DNA from 2 places in the Thalassolituus sp. UBA675 genome. Region 2 is predicted to be linked to the other one. Evidence: predicted binding sites of a transcription regulator. Region 2 holds the regulator's gene; the other holds the start of a gene.
What was found. Region 2 encodes LexA, which represses DNA repair genes until DNA is damaged. Its sites were predicted from a motif close to TACTGTNTANNTANACAGTA; they were not measured.
Positions count from the first base shown of each region.

Region 1 (6,932 bases), on a different contig from region 2:
GACGCCTCATAAGATCTTCAAGCCAATCTACCGGAGCATTATTCCTGTTCATATGACGAATTACGGCTCTGGCACCATGGATCAGCATCTTACGAATATAAGCATCACCTCTCTTGCTGATGCCTTGTAAATTTTGCTTCCCGCCACTTGAATATTGTCTGGGGACCAGCCCCAACCAAGCTGCGAATTCTCGCCCTGATCGAAATTCTTTCGCATCACCGACGCTTGCTACTATCGCCGAAGCTGCCAACCGACCAACACCAGGAACTTCAATTAATCGTTTACAGCGTTCATCAGACTTATTTTGATCATTGATTTCCTTATCAAGATCACCGATCTCCGATTCAATATAATTTAACCGATCGATCATCCGAAGCATCAGGCGATTAAGTGTTGATGGCAAGTCATTTTCAACATCTCCATATGAATCTGACAACCATTGCCTCAACCGCTTCGGTCCTGCAGGAATCGCCACTCCAAATTCGGAAAAGGATGAGCGTATGCGATTAATTACTGCCGTCCGCTCCTTTATCAACCCTTCCCGCTCTCGATGCAAAAGCAGTACTGCTTGTTGCTCTGGACCTTTTATTGGCACAAACCTCATTGTTGGCCGATCAACCGCCTCACAGATTGCTTCTGCATCCGCAACGTCAGTTTTATTCGTTTTTACGTAAGGCTTCACAAATTGCGGCGGTATTAATTTCACATCATGGCCAAGCTGCTTTATTTCTCTAGCCCAGTAATGAGAACCGCCACAAGCTTCCATCCCGATTAAGCAACGAGGTAACTTACCCAGAAATGGTAACAACTGATTACGTCGAAGCTTTTTACGAATTAAGCATTTTCCTCTGCTATCACTGCCATGGATCTGAATCACCGATTTTGCCAGGTCGATTCCTATCACTGTTAGCCGTTCCATAAACCATCTCCCGCGAAGAAACTGAAGTTTCAGTGTAAGGGAGGGGTGTCCATTTCATTAGTTTATTTGTGAGCGTGCGCGTTTTGACGCTCCGCTTCCTTTCGATGTTTCGAGCATAACCCCCTGTCACCACTATGAAAAGTGCCTGAGGCGACGCCTTTTGCCAGTGTGAAAGTGAGCATGCGCGTTTACACGCCTTCATAGGCTTTACATTCCGCACACTATCACCCCTACAGAATTTGCAACTAACTGATTTCAATGGGGTGTTTCTTATTGATAGGTTTCATAGTGTGTATGCTCGTTTTGTTCTGATCTTGCAAATGAGCACTGAATTTACCGGTGTTGCCAAGAATACTGTTTATGTATACAGTATTTCGTCATGAGCATTTGCCCGTCGTTTGGGGCAGGAGTGACGTACCCATGAGTGAGCCTGGCCGTAAGGTATTGCATATCGACTGTGACTGCTTTTTCGCGGCGGTTGAGATGCGTGAGCAGCCGCATCTGCGTGATGTGCCGATTGCGATTGGTGGTGAATCTGACCGGCGCGGTGTTATCGCGACCTGTAATTATCCGGCTCGGGTATTTGGGGTTCGCTCGGCGATGGCGACGGCGACGGCGCGTCGTCTTTGCCCTGATCTGGTGTTGTTGCGTGGTCGTATGGAGCTGTACCGTGAGGTCTCTGCTCAGGTGATGAATATCCTGCGTGATTATTCACCCTTGCTTGAGCAGGTATCGGTTGATGAGGCGTATCTTGAGTTAGACCCGGATCAGCAGGCGAGTCAGGTAGCGGCTGAGATTCGTGAGCGCGTCAGGCACGAGTTAGGTATCAGTGTGTCGGTGGGCGGTGCACCGAATAAGTTTCTGGCGAAGGTCGCGAGTGACTGGAATAAGCCCGATGGCCAGAAGATGATTCCGCCTCAAGAAGTGGATGAATTCGTGAAGGCGTTACCTGTTGGCCGTATTCCCGGTATTGGCCCGGCGTTTCAGGCGCGCTTAAAGGTATTGGGTATCGAAACCTGCGACGACGCCCGAAGCTGGGATCTCAATGAACTGGTACGTCGTTTTGGCCGCTCAGGTGTCCATTTATATCAGCGTTGTCGGGGACAGGATAACCGACCGTTGAGTATGGATCGTGAGCGCAAGTCCGTCAGTGTCGAGCGTACCTATGCTCAGGATAAGACCCGCCATGAAGAGTGCGTGGCTGAGGTCTCGGCTCTATACGAGAAGTGGCAGGAGAGGGTAAGCCGAACCCCCTGGAAGCCAGAAGCGCTGGCGCCTTTCGTAAAAGTGAAGTTCGCTGATTTCACTCAGACCACCATGGCCGATATTCAGGAATCGGCGACGCCCGAGGGTTTTCAGCGGTTATTGCTTCAGGCTCTGAAACGGGAAGACAAGCCTGTACGCCTGTTAGGTATTGGTGGGCGCTTTCCTCAGATCAGTGAAAAGCAGCTGAATCTGTTCTGAGCTCTTATAACCCCCCCTGAGAGCTGGCTCTGCCCAACTGCGACAACCTGTCGCATTCTCAATCCCGGCACCATCTCTATAATTCGTCGCACTTGCAACCTACCGACAGGATGACACTGTGCGCCCCTTATTTACTGCTCCGACGTCTTTTTTTTCGACTGCGCTGATTGCTTCAGCCGTGCTCTCTTCTTCCGCGCTTTTGACCGCATGTGGTGGTGACAGCAGCTCGTCGACTGAAATTGTAGGCCCTCGTGAGATTGCCGCGACTATCCCGTTTGCGGCCGTGGTGGGCGATGCTGATGTTGTTTGCGGTGAAGATTATCTGAATGTGGGTAGCGATGCGTCGACCGTCAGTTTTGTTGATTTCCGTTTTTATGTTCACGATTTTAAGTTGGTGACAGACACAGGCGCTGAGATTGAACTGAGCCTTGATGATGTATCGACAACCGCTTCAGGTGAGAGTGATGCTTCTGAAACCAGTCCGTCACAGAACAGCCGGGTAGCTCAACTCGATTTTCGTGACACTCTCGGGTGCGAAGCAGAGGCCGATGTTAACCCGAACTTTAATGATGGTGTGCAAGTCACCGCAACAGTCGAAGAGGGCGTAACGGTCGCGGCCATTCGTTTCACCTTGGGGGTACCCTTTGATCTGAACCACAAGGATCAGGCAGCGGCCGATGAGCCTTTGCGTAATCCTGGGCGGGCATCTGGCGCGGGCTGGAACTGGCAGGGCGGATATAAGTTCACGGGCATTGATGTGGCTCCAGTCGGTGGTTGGACTGACCCGCAAGACGGCGAACGCACAGGCAATCGTTGGAATATGCACCTGGGTAGCACGGGTTGCCCAGTGTCGGTATCCGATCTGGAGTCGGGCACCGAGCCAGAAACCTGTGAAAATCCTAACCGCCCTGAAATCACGATTGAGCTTGGTGCTATTGATGTCGAGCAGGCTGAGATCGTGATCGATTACGCGGCGCTGGTGAGTGGCGTCAGTGTGGCACAGGACGAGGGTGGTGCACCGGGGTGTATGTCGGGCACGACCGACCCTGAGTGTGAGGCTGTATTCGCTAATCTGGGCTTGGGCCTGGATTTGGGAACGGGTGAAAATGCAGAGTCTGAACAATCGGTATTTTCCGTACGTGAGAAAGAATCCGCTGAGTGATCAGATCTGTGTTTGCTGTGTTCAGAATTAACGTGACCAGGTTATTCGCTCTTGTTTCAGCCGCTCTGTTTCTGAGTGGTTGCCAGACAGAGAGCCAGACATTCGTCGATGATGCCGGTGCGCGTGAATCGGCGTTTGACTGGCGCGTACCAGCGTCTGTTCCGCTCCCTTACGAGCCCGACGATAACCCGATGACGGAAGAAAAATTCCAGCTCGGGCGTCATCTTTTTTACGATGCGCGTTTATCGGTTAATGGTGAAATCAGTTGCTCCAGTTGTCACGAGCAAGCGCGTGCGTTCAGCGATGGTGTACAGCACCCGCTGGGTGCGACTGGCGAGGTGCATCCGCGCAACAGCCAGTCGCTGACCAACGCGGCGTACTTTAATAATCTGACGTGGGGCAACCCAGCTCTGGCCACAATCGAGCAGCAGGTCATGCTGCCGTTGTTTGGCGAATCGCCCATTGAGCATGGCATTAACGAGAGTAATTTCGAACAGATTCTGATGTCGATTCAGGCAGACGAAACCTACCTGCGTTTGTATGCCGCAGCCTTTCCTGAGCAGGAGGAGCCGTTACTGGGTGAGCTGGCCTGGGATAATTCTGTCAAAGCCATTGCGTCATTTGTACGCGGGATGACGTCGTTCGACAGCGCATTTGATCGCGGCGAAATGAGCGAATCTGCGAAGCGCGGCGAAGCCCTGTTTAATAGCGAGCGTCTTGAGTGTTTTCATTGCCACGATGGCTATAACTTCAGTGATGCCACCATAGACCGTGGTGTCACTTTCCTCGAACCGCTTTTTCATAACACCGGCCTCTATAACATTGATGGTATGGGCGCTTACCCAGACCCGAATACCGGGCGCCACGAAGTCACAGGTAATCCGGATCATATGGGGCAGTTCCGTACGCCATCCTTGCGAAATGTCGCCGTCACTGCACCTTATAATCACGATGGGTCAGTGGCGACGCTGGAAGACGTTATCCGCAATTATGCCGCAGGCGGCCGGGTGATTGCCTCAGGTGAGAATGCGGGTGATGGACGTATCAGCCCGTACAAAGATGGTGTGTTGGTATCGTTCCAGATTACTGATGCAGAGGTCAGCGATCTGGTGGCATTTCTTGAATCTCTGACCGACGACGCCTTTCTCACAGATCCTCGATTTTCCAATCCGTGGCGTGCTGATTAAGCGCCAGATAATTTTAATGATTCGCTGGAAATTTATTGTATGAAAATAACCAAGACTCCTGCTAAGCGTCTGGCCAGTGCGGCGGGGATGTCTCTCGTGTTGGCTTTACCGTCTCAGGTATATGCCCATTACATTCCAGCGGAGGGCGAGCCCACGCAGGTGCATGGCACGGTGATGACGACATGGCGTTCTGCGTCACCGGTCGATCAGTATGAGTTCTGGCAAATTCCGGGCGCCTTTATGGGCGGCGATGCATGGCCAGTATCACAGGGTGTCAGTCTGGATGAAGTATCTGTGATGACAGCGAAACGCCTCGACGAGAATACCTTCGTTAAGCTGGGTGTCAGTACACACGACGGCAGCGATGGCCATCAGAGTGTGGGTATCGAACACGCAAGTATTGGATTCGTCTGCTGCGATGTGAAAGGGCCCTGGGTTGTTGAAGTTGGGCGGATGTCGGCAGCATTTTCGCCAGAACTGCTGGCGCACAGGTCGACGTCGAAATTTACTGAACCTTCGTTAATTGCCGATGTATTTTTTGGCCGTCATTTTCACGATCAGGGAATACGTATCTGGCTGCACGAAACGGCTGGCTGGTCTGCTGGAGCAGAGATCTGGCAGGGAAAAGCCTTCCCTGCAACTGATGGTACTGATGGCGGCGCGTGGGATGCCTTTGCGCGCTACTCGTTTTCTGTTGGTTCTGTCTATGCCAATATCGGCGCCTGGCATTACCGGGCGCAGGCCAATTCGCGGGCAGACCACCGTTACGGTGGTGGGCATCAACATACACCGGTGGCGGCGCCGGGTGAGCAGGCGGTGCAATTTCCGGATGTTCGTTATACCGGTGATCTCGATCTGACGGGCGTTCATGCAGGGGCCAGTGTCGGCGTTGGAGAATCTGCTCGTGTTGGCATAAAAGGCGCCTGGGCGCAGTTGAACATGGAGGGTATGCTGCACGATTCAGGAAGTCGCGAAGCCGATATTGTCGCAGACCAGTATGCGGTTTGGTTGCAGCCCTATCTTACTTTGCACAACCATACGGTGTCGTTGCGTGCGGAGCGACTGGTCGCGGATAACACCCTGACGGGTGCCGCCGCTGCCACCTTAGGCGAAGGCGCTGGCCTGCTCAGTGAAGATGGCCACACCCCTGAACGTTTTTCACTGTCGTGGCTGTATCAGTGGCGCCCTCAGATCGAGTTCAGGGCTGAATACACTTCAGATCAGACGTTGCCTGAAGAGCAGGACCGCTTTGCGGTGGGGGTGGTGTGGCAGGGGAGTTTATTGTCAGGGCATGCCGGTCATTAAGCGGCATGCCTTAAAGCAGCTTAACCCATCAGGTCTGCAAACATTCCCAGCGGAAACAGCAGCAGTGATGTCCAGCTGAGGATAATCCCTAACGCAGCTCCGACGGCAACGTCGGTTGGGTAGTGCATGCCAAGGATGACGCGTGACAGAGCCACTAGAAACGCGAAAGGCACAACGATATAAGCCAGCGGCGGATACGCCCAGGTAAACAGTACCGCAAAATTCACAGCATTCATGGTATGGCCAGATGGAAAGCTGTATTTATCCAGCGGCGCTGTGTGTGCGTGAATGTCCGGAAATGAAATAAACGGGCGCTTACGAACCAGGCGATTTTTGAGCTGACTGTAGACCAGAATGCACACCAGCCCAGCGACTGTGATATGGCCTAGTTTCGCCAGACCTTCCATGCCCGCAAGTAGTGGCAGCGCTAACGCCAGTGAATACCAGAACACACCATCGCCAAGGCGGCTGACGCCTTTAAAAAACAGGCGGATTGCGCGCATGTGCCCCATTCGATTGAGGCGCTGGCAGAGACTCAGTTCAAAGTGATCCGCTCTGCGGAACAGAAACTCGGCTCTTGCTTCGCGTTGCTTGAGAATGTCCATTCGATGTTACCTCTGTCTGAGCTGCAGCCAGTTGCTGCAGAAACTCATTGATAATGCTGTCCCATGAAATGCCTTGAGCAATATCACGGGCGTTTTTACGAATATGTTTGAGCAGGTTCGGACGCTCACTGAGCGATAAGGCGGCGCGGATAAATGCCTGTTCATCGCCAAACGGAGCCAGCATTGCGCTGTCTTCGTCCTTTGTATGCTCGTGGGCGGCGGCGTAATCGAAGCTCACGACGCCAAGCTGGCTGGCGAGTGCTTCGGTGACGACGTTGCCAAAGGTGTCG
Region 1 is NZ_DBNJ01000013.1:48,470-55,401, reverse strand. It holds gene B3007_RS06820 (IS110 family transposase) at 1-919, opposite strand, end outside; gene dinB (DNA polymerase IV) at 1,340-2,383, shown strand; gene B3007_RS06810 (MbnP family copper-binding protein) at 2,502-3,545, shown strand; gene B3007_RS06805 (methanobactin export MATE transporter MbnM) at 3,578-4,732, shown strand; gene B3007_RS06800 (hypothetical protein) at 4,772-6,037, shown strand; gene B3007_RS06795 (phosphatase PAP2 family protein) at 6,058-6,642, opposite strand; gene B3007_RS06790 (glycosyltransferase family 4 protein) at 6,578-6,932, opposite strand, start outside.
Region 1: a site for LexA is predicted at 1,272-1,291, ahead of dinB (DNA polymerase IV). Genes of this name have one in related genera too.

Region 2 (6,932 bases):
CCAGAGGATGCGGGAAAGTATCCAGTCCCGGTCCGGATGCTCTTCGGAAAGCTCTGAAGAATAGATTTCACCCGTTGGACGACGCCCACGGAATACGGCGTTTTCCGGCTGATCACGGCCAATAACAGCACAGATACGATGCCAGCCTCTCGGCGTGCAGCCGCTGCCTTCTTCTTCACCTATGCCATTCAATGCCGTTGACACTGAATATTCAGTAATGCCATCGCGCTCAGTCAGCCGCAAGAGTTGATCCTCGACTGAGATCTCAATAAACGGAAGATCTGACATCTACTGACGCGTTCCTTAGTTACCCGCAGGTGACTTCAGCCCGCTGGCGAGGAACGGCAGCAACTGATCGATAACATCCGGCGTGGCGGTGGGTTTACCGAAATCATGCTCCGCCATCGCGGTCAGAGAATCAACCCCGTTCAGTGTGAACATAGTCGCACCCAGCATGAAATGAACCCGCCAGAAGCGGTCTTCGTCGGAGAGCTCCGGCGTCGCCCGGGTAAGAAGATCCGAATAGCGGCGAAATACATGACCATACTCCACGCGCAGAAAACGACGTACATGGCCCTGACCCTGACTGTAGGCAAGCCCCAATAAACGCATAAAGATACGCAGACGTTCAGGCCGGTCTGCCCCCGAACGTAATGCGGTGTCAGATAAGAGCCGCAATAAAGACATCAGGTCAGCAGGTTGTTCGCCCTGCTCTGCATCGCAGGTATTGAGCGCCTTATCGAGTTCAGCGACAAAGGGCGTCAGAAAGCGGGCAAATACAGCCTGTATCAGAGACTTTTTAGAGCCAAAGTGATAATTCACGGCAGCCAGATTCACATCAGCCTTAGTCGTAATATTACGCAACGAAGTCTCCGCGAAACCCCGTTCTGAAAACAACTCTTCTGCAGCATCGAGAATGCTGCGCGCGGTATCTTTCTGCGCCATAGTGCCTTATCCAACTAACAAGTGTTTCAAACATACGTTTAAAACACTTAACACGCAACAATTGCAGCAATTCGGGGAAAATTCCGTCAGATCTAAAATTAGACGGCACTGGGTATTTACACAGTAAAAGGTACTGTATATATTTACACACACTGTATAAATCAACAGACTGGATAAATGTCATGGAAAAGCTCACGGCTCGCCAGCAGGAAGTTCTTGACCTGATTCGCTCAGCCATTGACGAAACAGGCTACCCGCCGACGAGAGCAGAAATTGCCGCAGAACTTGGCTTCCGCTCACCGAATGCAGCAGAAGAACACCTGAAAGCACTGGCACGAAAAGGTGCCATTGAGATGATGCCAGGTGCCAGCCGTGGCATTCGCATCGTAGGTGAAGACTCTCCGGGGCTGCCGGTAATCGGTCGCGTTGCAGCCGGTGAACCTATCCTGGCTCAGGAGCATATTGAAGATTACTGCGAAATTCCGCCGTCGTTCTTTAAGCCGGAAGCGAACTTCCTGCTCGAGGTGCATGGCGACAGCATGATCGACATCGGCATCATGGATGGCGATTACATCGCAGTGCATAAAGCAGAGACCGCACGCAATGGTGACATCGTGGTTGCCCGCGTCGGTGAAGAAGTAACCGTTAAGCGATACCACAAGAGCCGCAATCAGGTAACTCTGTTTGCTGAGAACGAAAATTACGCCCCGATTGAGGTCAACCTGAAAGAGCAGGAATTTGCGATTGAAGGTAAATACGTAGGTGTTATTCGTCGCCAGTAACGCGACCGACCAGAGTAACAGGTAAACGGTACACGACAGGAGAGATTGTTATGCGTCAGTTATCTTTCGAAGTATGTCCAGAAGCAGCACCACTCAGCTCTGCGGCACCCGTCAGAAGCGTGCCTAAAGGCAGTATGACGGAAGTCATTGTGTCTGAAGGCAGTGCATTACAACCCTTCCAGCTGTTGCCTGTGCTGGCTCTGTGCAGCGACCAGAAACGTTGGTTGATGTGGCTGAGCCCAAGCCAGAATCTGAACAAACAATGGCTGGCAAAAGCGGGCATCAGCGACTCTCCGGTACTTCACCTGAATACTCAAGTCGCTACTCAGTTTGACTTGTGTATCAAGGCGCTGAGATCAGGTAAAAGCCATTTGATTGTTGAGTGGTCAGGCGAACTCGCGGCAGATACCCGTCAACTGCTACGCCGTGTCGCAGAAGAAAACGGATCACACCTGTTCATTGTGCGTGGAGAATAAGACACTACCAGCCGGAGCTGGTAGTTGATCCGCCCGAATTACTGAGCAGTAGTAGCGGCAGGAACGTGCACAACGGCACCTTTTTCGTGCAACTCAACAACACGATCCAGTCGCTCAAGGGCTTTTTCCAGCGCGTCCTGGTTGTTCTCCATCGCTTTAATGGCATCTTTTGTTTCTTCGAGCGCGGTGCGCGTCTGCTCACGGGCTTCAGTGTATGCCTGAACGAGTTCAGAACTTTCTGGCTCATCGCTGCACGCGGTGATCAGTGAAGCGGAAAGTACTACAGTCGAGAGTGCTACTAGCTTTTTCATTCTCATCCTCAGAAGTCAATTTTCACAAGTACACCCGTTAACAGGGCTTTAGTTAGGATACTGAAATTCAAAAAAAAATCCGGTATCAGTTGCCCGATACCGGATTTTTTTATGAATTTGTCTGCCAGGGACAAATCAATGCAGGTGCTGACTGCTCTGCGGCACCTCAAAGTCGTCACTCTCGACTTCCATCCCAGACAGATCGCCCACGAGGCGCACGCCAGCCTCGAGCATTACTCTGGCCACATCCATATGGTGCTCCTGGAGACTTGCTTTCGCATCTTCAGAGAAACAGATACGAACCAGCGCATCGCTGTCCTGTTCGTCGGCACGACGCAGGGCAATGTCACCATTGGATAACTCTACAATTTCGAAAAAACCAGCCATAAGTGCCTCTTCGTTTCTGAGCGCGGATGATAACACAGGGGGGTGACGCTTTATACGAGAGTCACTGGGAGAATCAGCTTTCCTGCCGATTCTCACGCTGACTATCGATCAGGTCAGACAGATGCTGCCACCAGGACTGTGGCTGTATGTCATCGCTCTGTGCAACGGCAATGACGTTGACCGCACCCGCTGCCTGCGGGTTTCCAGCCGGGCCCGGACGCCAACGCGTTTCTGCCTCACGCAGAAATGCACTCAACCATGAGTAAGGGTCCTCGGCCAGAATCCGAATCTCGGTCATTTCACCGGTCACCAGAGGTGTCTTGTTCAGAAGATCTGAAAATGAACTGACTTCGCCGCGGTAAGTAGCAAGCGTCGCCAGCTCATTCAGATACGAAATAAAGGCATCCTGCATAAGGTACAGGCCTGAGGTCTCAAGCCCTTCAGCAAGTGCCGGGTTACCGGTTTCGCGACGCGCCTGCTCCAACAGCAATCGTGCCTGATAGAGTTTCTGGTTGGTGAAGCTCAGCCACTGACTCATCAGAAGTTCAGCTTCAGGCCGAGGTGCAGACCATCGCCGATCTTATGACGACCGCTCTGATCATCAAAAGAAACCGAGGTCATGCGGAAGCCTGTGTAAAGGTGGGCCGTCGGCAGAATATTAAAGTGCAGACGCAGATCTGCATCGACAAAGTTATTCACGTCACTGAATGACACAACCGGCGGCGCGTAGTACACATGACCACTCACACCAAAGTTACGGTTGAACGGGAAGTTGTAACGGGCAAAGCCGCCTACACCAATGGCGGCTCCGTCATTGTCATCAGTGAATATGCCGTAAGCATTGGCGCCAACACCGATATACAGGTCTGAATTCGGATTACGGACATCCACCACATGAACGCCCCCCGAGATGATGTCGCCCTGGTCACTCTCGTGCAGAGCCGCCAGGTTCAGGTGCATACCGGTATCCATGCGGGTGGCATCCCAGCCAACGCGAGCAGTAGTGTCCGCCAGGCTGATATCTAAAGATCCCCCAGCCATCGCAGAAGTAGAAATTGCAGCGACTGACGCTATAGCAGCCAGAGAAATGCGACGGGCCAACGTAAGTGTGTTCATCGTGGTACGGCGTCCTGTTTTTAGTAATAGATGTTCAGTAATAGAATTCTTATCGGTCTATGATACCAGCGTGTCTGTCGTTGGGAAAAGTACGCCAGAGACAGGCATGGTGACCTAGGTGTTGAGGAGTGTACGGGAGTGTCAGGAAAAATGCTCACACACCAGAAGCGCATGAGCATTTTGTTAAGGCAAGGCTTACTTCATCAGATCAAGCAGCAGCTTGTTCAGGCGGGTAACGTACTGAGCGGGTTGCTTCAGTTGACTGCCCTCTGCAAGCTGGGCCTGCGCGTGAATGACCTGTGCCAGTTCGGCGAAGCGATCTTCGTCCGCTTCCTGATCAAGGCGCTCAATCAATGGATGTGACGGGTTCACTTCGAGTGCAACTTCAGGCTCTGGCACCTTCTGACCAGCAGCTTCCATCAGGCGACGCATATGACCACCCATGTCGTACTGGCCAACCACGAGGCATGCGGGAGAATCTGACAAGCGCGAGCTGACACGGACTTCTTTAACGTCGTCTTTCAGCGCTGCTTCCAGACGCTCAATGAGTGCTTTGTGCGACTCTTCGAGTTGCTTCTGCTCTTCCTTTTCGGACTCGTCAGCCAGCTCATCAAGATCCAGCTCGCCCTTGGTAACATCCTGGAATGCTTTGCCATCAAAGTCACTCAGGTGGCCGACCATCCACTCATCAACGCGATCTGTCAGCAGCAGTACCTCAATACCTTTTTTACGGAAGTATTCGAGGTGCGGGCTGGCTGCAACAGCGTCGTGATTTTCGCCAGTGATGTAGTAAATTTTCTTCTGACCTTCGCGCATGCGAGCAATGTAGTCAGCAAGAGAAACGGTCTGCTCCGTGCCTTCGCTCTGAGTAGTCGCGAAGCGGAAAAGACCTGCCACTTTTTCACGGTTGGCGAAATCTTCAGCTGGGCCTTCTTTCAGAACTTCACCGAACTGATTCCAGAAGGTCTGGTACTTCTCAGCGTCTTTTTTCGACATTTTTTCGAGTGTATCCAGCACTCGCTTCACCAGTGCTGAACGCAGGCTATCGACTTGCTTATCCTGCTGCAGGATTTCACGAGAGACGTTCAGAGACAGGTCGTTGGAGTCCAGAACACCTTTAACAAAGCGGAGATACGCGGGCAGGAACTGCTCGGCGTCATCCATAATAAAGACGCGCTGAACGTACAGTTTAACGCCACGGCTGGCTTCGCGGTTCCACATATCGAACGGCGCCTGCGCCGGAATATACAGCAGGCTGGTGTAGTTCAGCTTGCCTTCGACCGTGTTATGCATCCATGTCAGTGGTTCGTTCCAGTCGTGGGAAACGTGCTTATAAAACTCTTTATAATCTTCGTCGCTGATGTCGCTCTTAGCGCGGGTCCACATCGCCTGCGCCTGGTTCACAGCTTCTGGAGCGGAGGCATCTTCACCTTCGCCGTCGTCATCATTGCTGTCCTGCTGTACAAATACAGGGATCGCAATGTGATCCGAATATTTCTTGATCAGGTTCTGCAGGCGGAAGCTGTCAGCAAACTCTTCCTCGCCCTCTTTCAGATGCAGGGTGATGCTTGTACCGCGGCCAGCTTTCTCAATTGACTCAAGGCTGAATTCGCCCTCGCCTTCGGATTCCCAACGCGTGCCCTGCTCTGCGCTCTCACCGGCACGACGAGTTTCAACGATCACCTTGTCAGCAACAATAAAGGCCGAGTAGAAACCCACACCGAACTGACCAATTAATTGCGAGTCTTTCTGCTGATCGCCGCTCAGTTGGCTCAGAAATTCAGCAGTCCCTGATTTGGCGATGGTCCCCAGATGATTCACAACATCATCACGGGTCATACCGATACCATTATCGGCAATGGTCAGGGTTTTCGCCTCTTTATCAAACGTGATGTCGACTTTCAGGTCTGACTCTGATTCGTACAGGTCATTGTTAGTTAACGCCTGGAAACGCAACTTGTCACAGGCATCCGATGCGTTGGACACCAGCTCACGCAGGAAAATTTCTTTGTTGGAGTACAAAGAGTGAATCATCAGGTGCAGAAGCTGCTTAACCTCTGTCTTAAATCCCAGTGTTTCTTTACTTGCGGCAGTCATTCATCTCTCCTTTCAGACGTGTCAGCCCTTTTACTGTGATCGCCGATGGCCAGCCACCCATTGCTGACTGGCCATCGACTATGTACTGATGACCTATTTTGGGGCTGGCGAGAACATTTCAAGGGCTGCGCGAAGGTCGGCGATGTTACTGCGCATAAGAGGCTCGTCGGCTGGACCACCGGCGATACAGGTCACTACGGCCAGAGACCCCACACCCGACTCTGCAACAAGGCGGGCGTTTTCGGGAACAATGCCGCCGATACAGGTCTGAGGCCAAGTATGATACCGCTTACTCCAGGCGGTCAGACAATCGATACCGAGAGGCTGATAGCGCAGGCGCTTGGACAGTGGCGTAAACACTGGGCCAAAGGCGATATAACTCGGCTTTTGGGCGCGTGCCCGGGCAATTTCCCACTCGGTGTGAGTACTGATACCTAACGCGACGCCTGCGGCGTGAAGAGCGTCGATATCCGCACTGACCAGATCTTCCTGACCCAGATGCACACCATCTGGCTTCAGCTCAAGCGCTAACGGCCAGTCGTCGTTGAGCCAGAAACTGACCCCCTGACTGCGACACATTGCCAGCGCCCGCCGAGTCTGATCCTTGTAATCAGTCCCCGGCGCTTTAATTCGCCATTGCACGGTATCCACACCCATATCAAGCAGCATTTCAAGGTGATCCAACGACTCTGTCAGCACATAAAGCCCCGGATTATAAGGTTCAAAACGATCAGTACGCGGATACGTCCCAACATCGGTAATCAAGGGCCACTCGTCTCCGCTTTGCGGCAATGCACTGGCAATGCAGTTTCTGTAGA
Region 2 is NZ_DBNJ01000026.1:235,649-242,580, reverse strand. It holds gene B3007_RS11830 (L,D-transpeptidase) at 1-288, opposite strand, end outside; gene B3007_RS11825 (TetR/AcrR family transcriptional regulator) at 304-945, opposite strand; gene lexA (transcriptional repressor LexA) at 1,128-1,727, shown strand; gene B3007_RS11815 (cell division inhibitor SulA) at 1,778-2,203, shown strand; gene B3007_RS11810 (hypothetical protein) at 2,242-2,514, opposite strand; gene B3007_RS11805 (hypothetical protein) at 2,650-2,901, opposite strand; gene B3007_RS11800 (DUF6586 family protein) at 2,975-3,439, opposite strand; gene B3007_RS11795 (YfaZ family outer membrane protein) at 3,439-4,017, opposite strand; gene htpG (molecular chaperone HtpG) at 4,213-6,114, opposite strand; gene B3007_RS11785 (PfkB family carbohydrate kinase) at 6,208-6,932, opposite strand, start outside.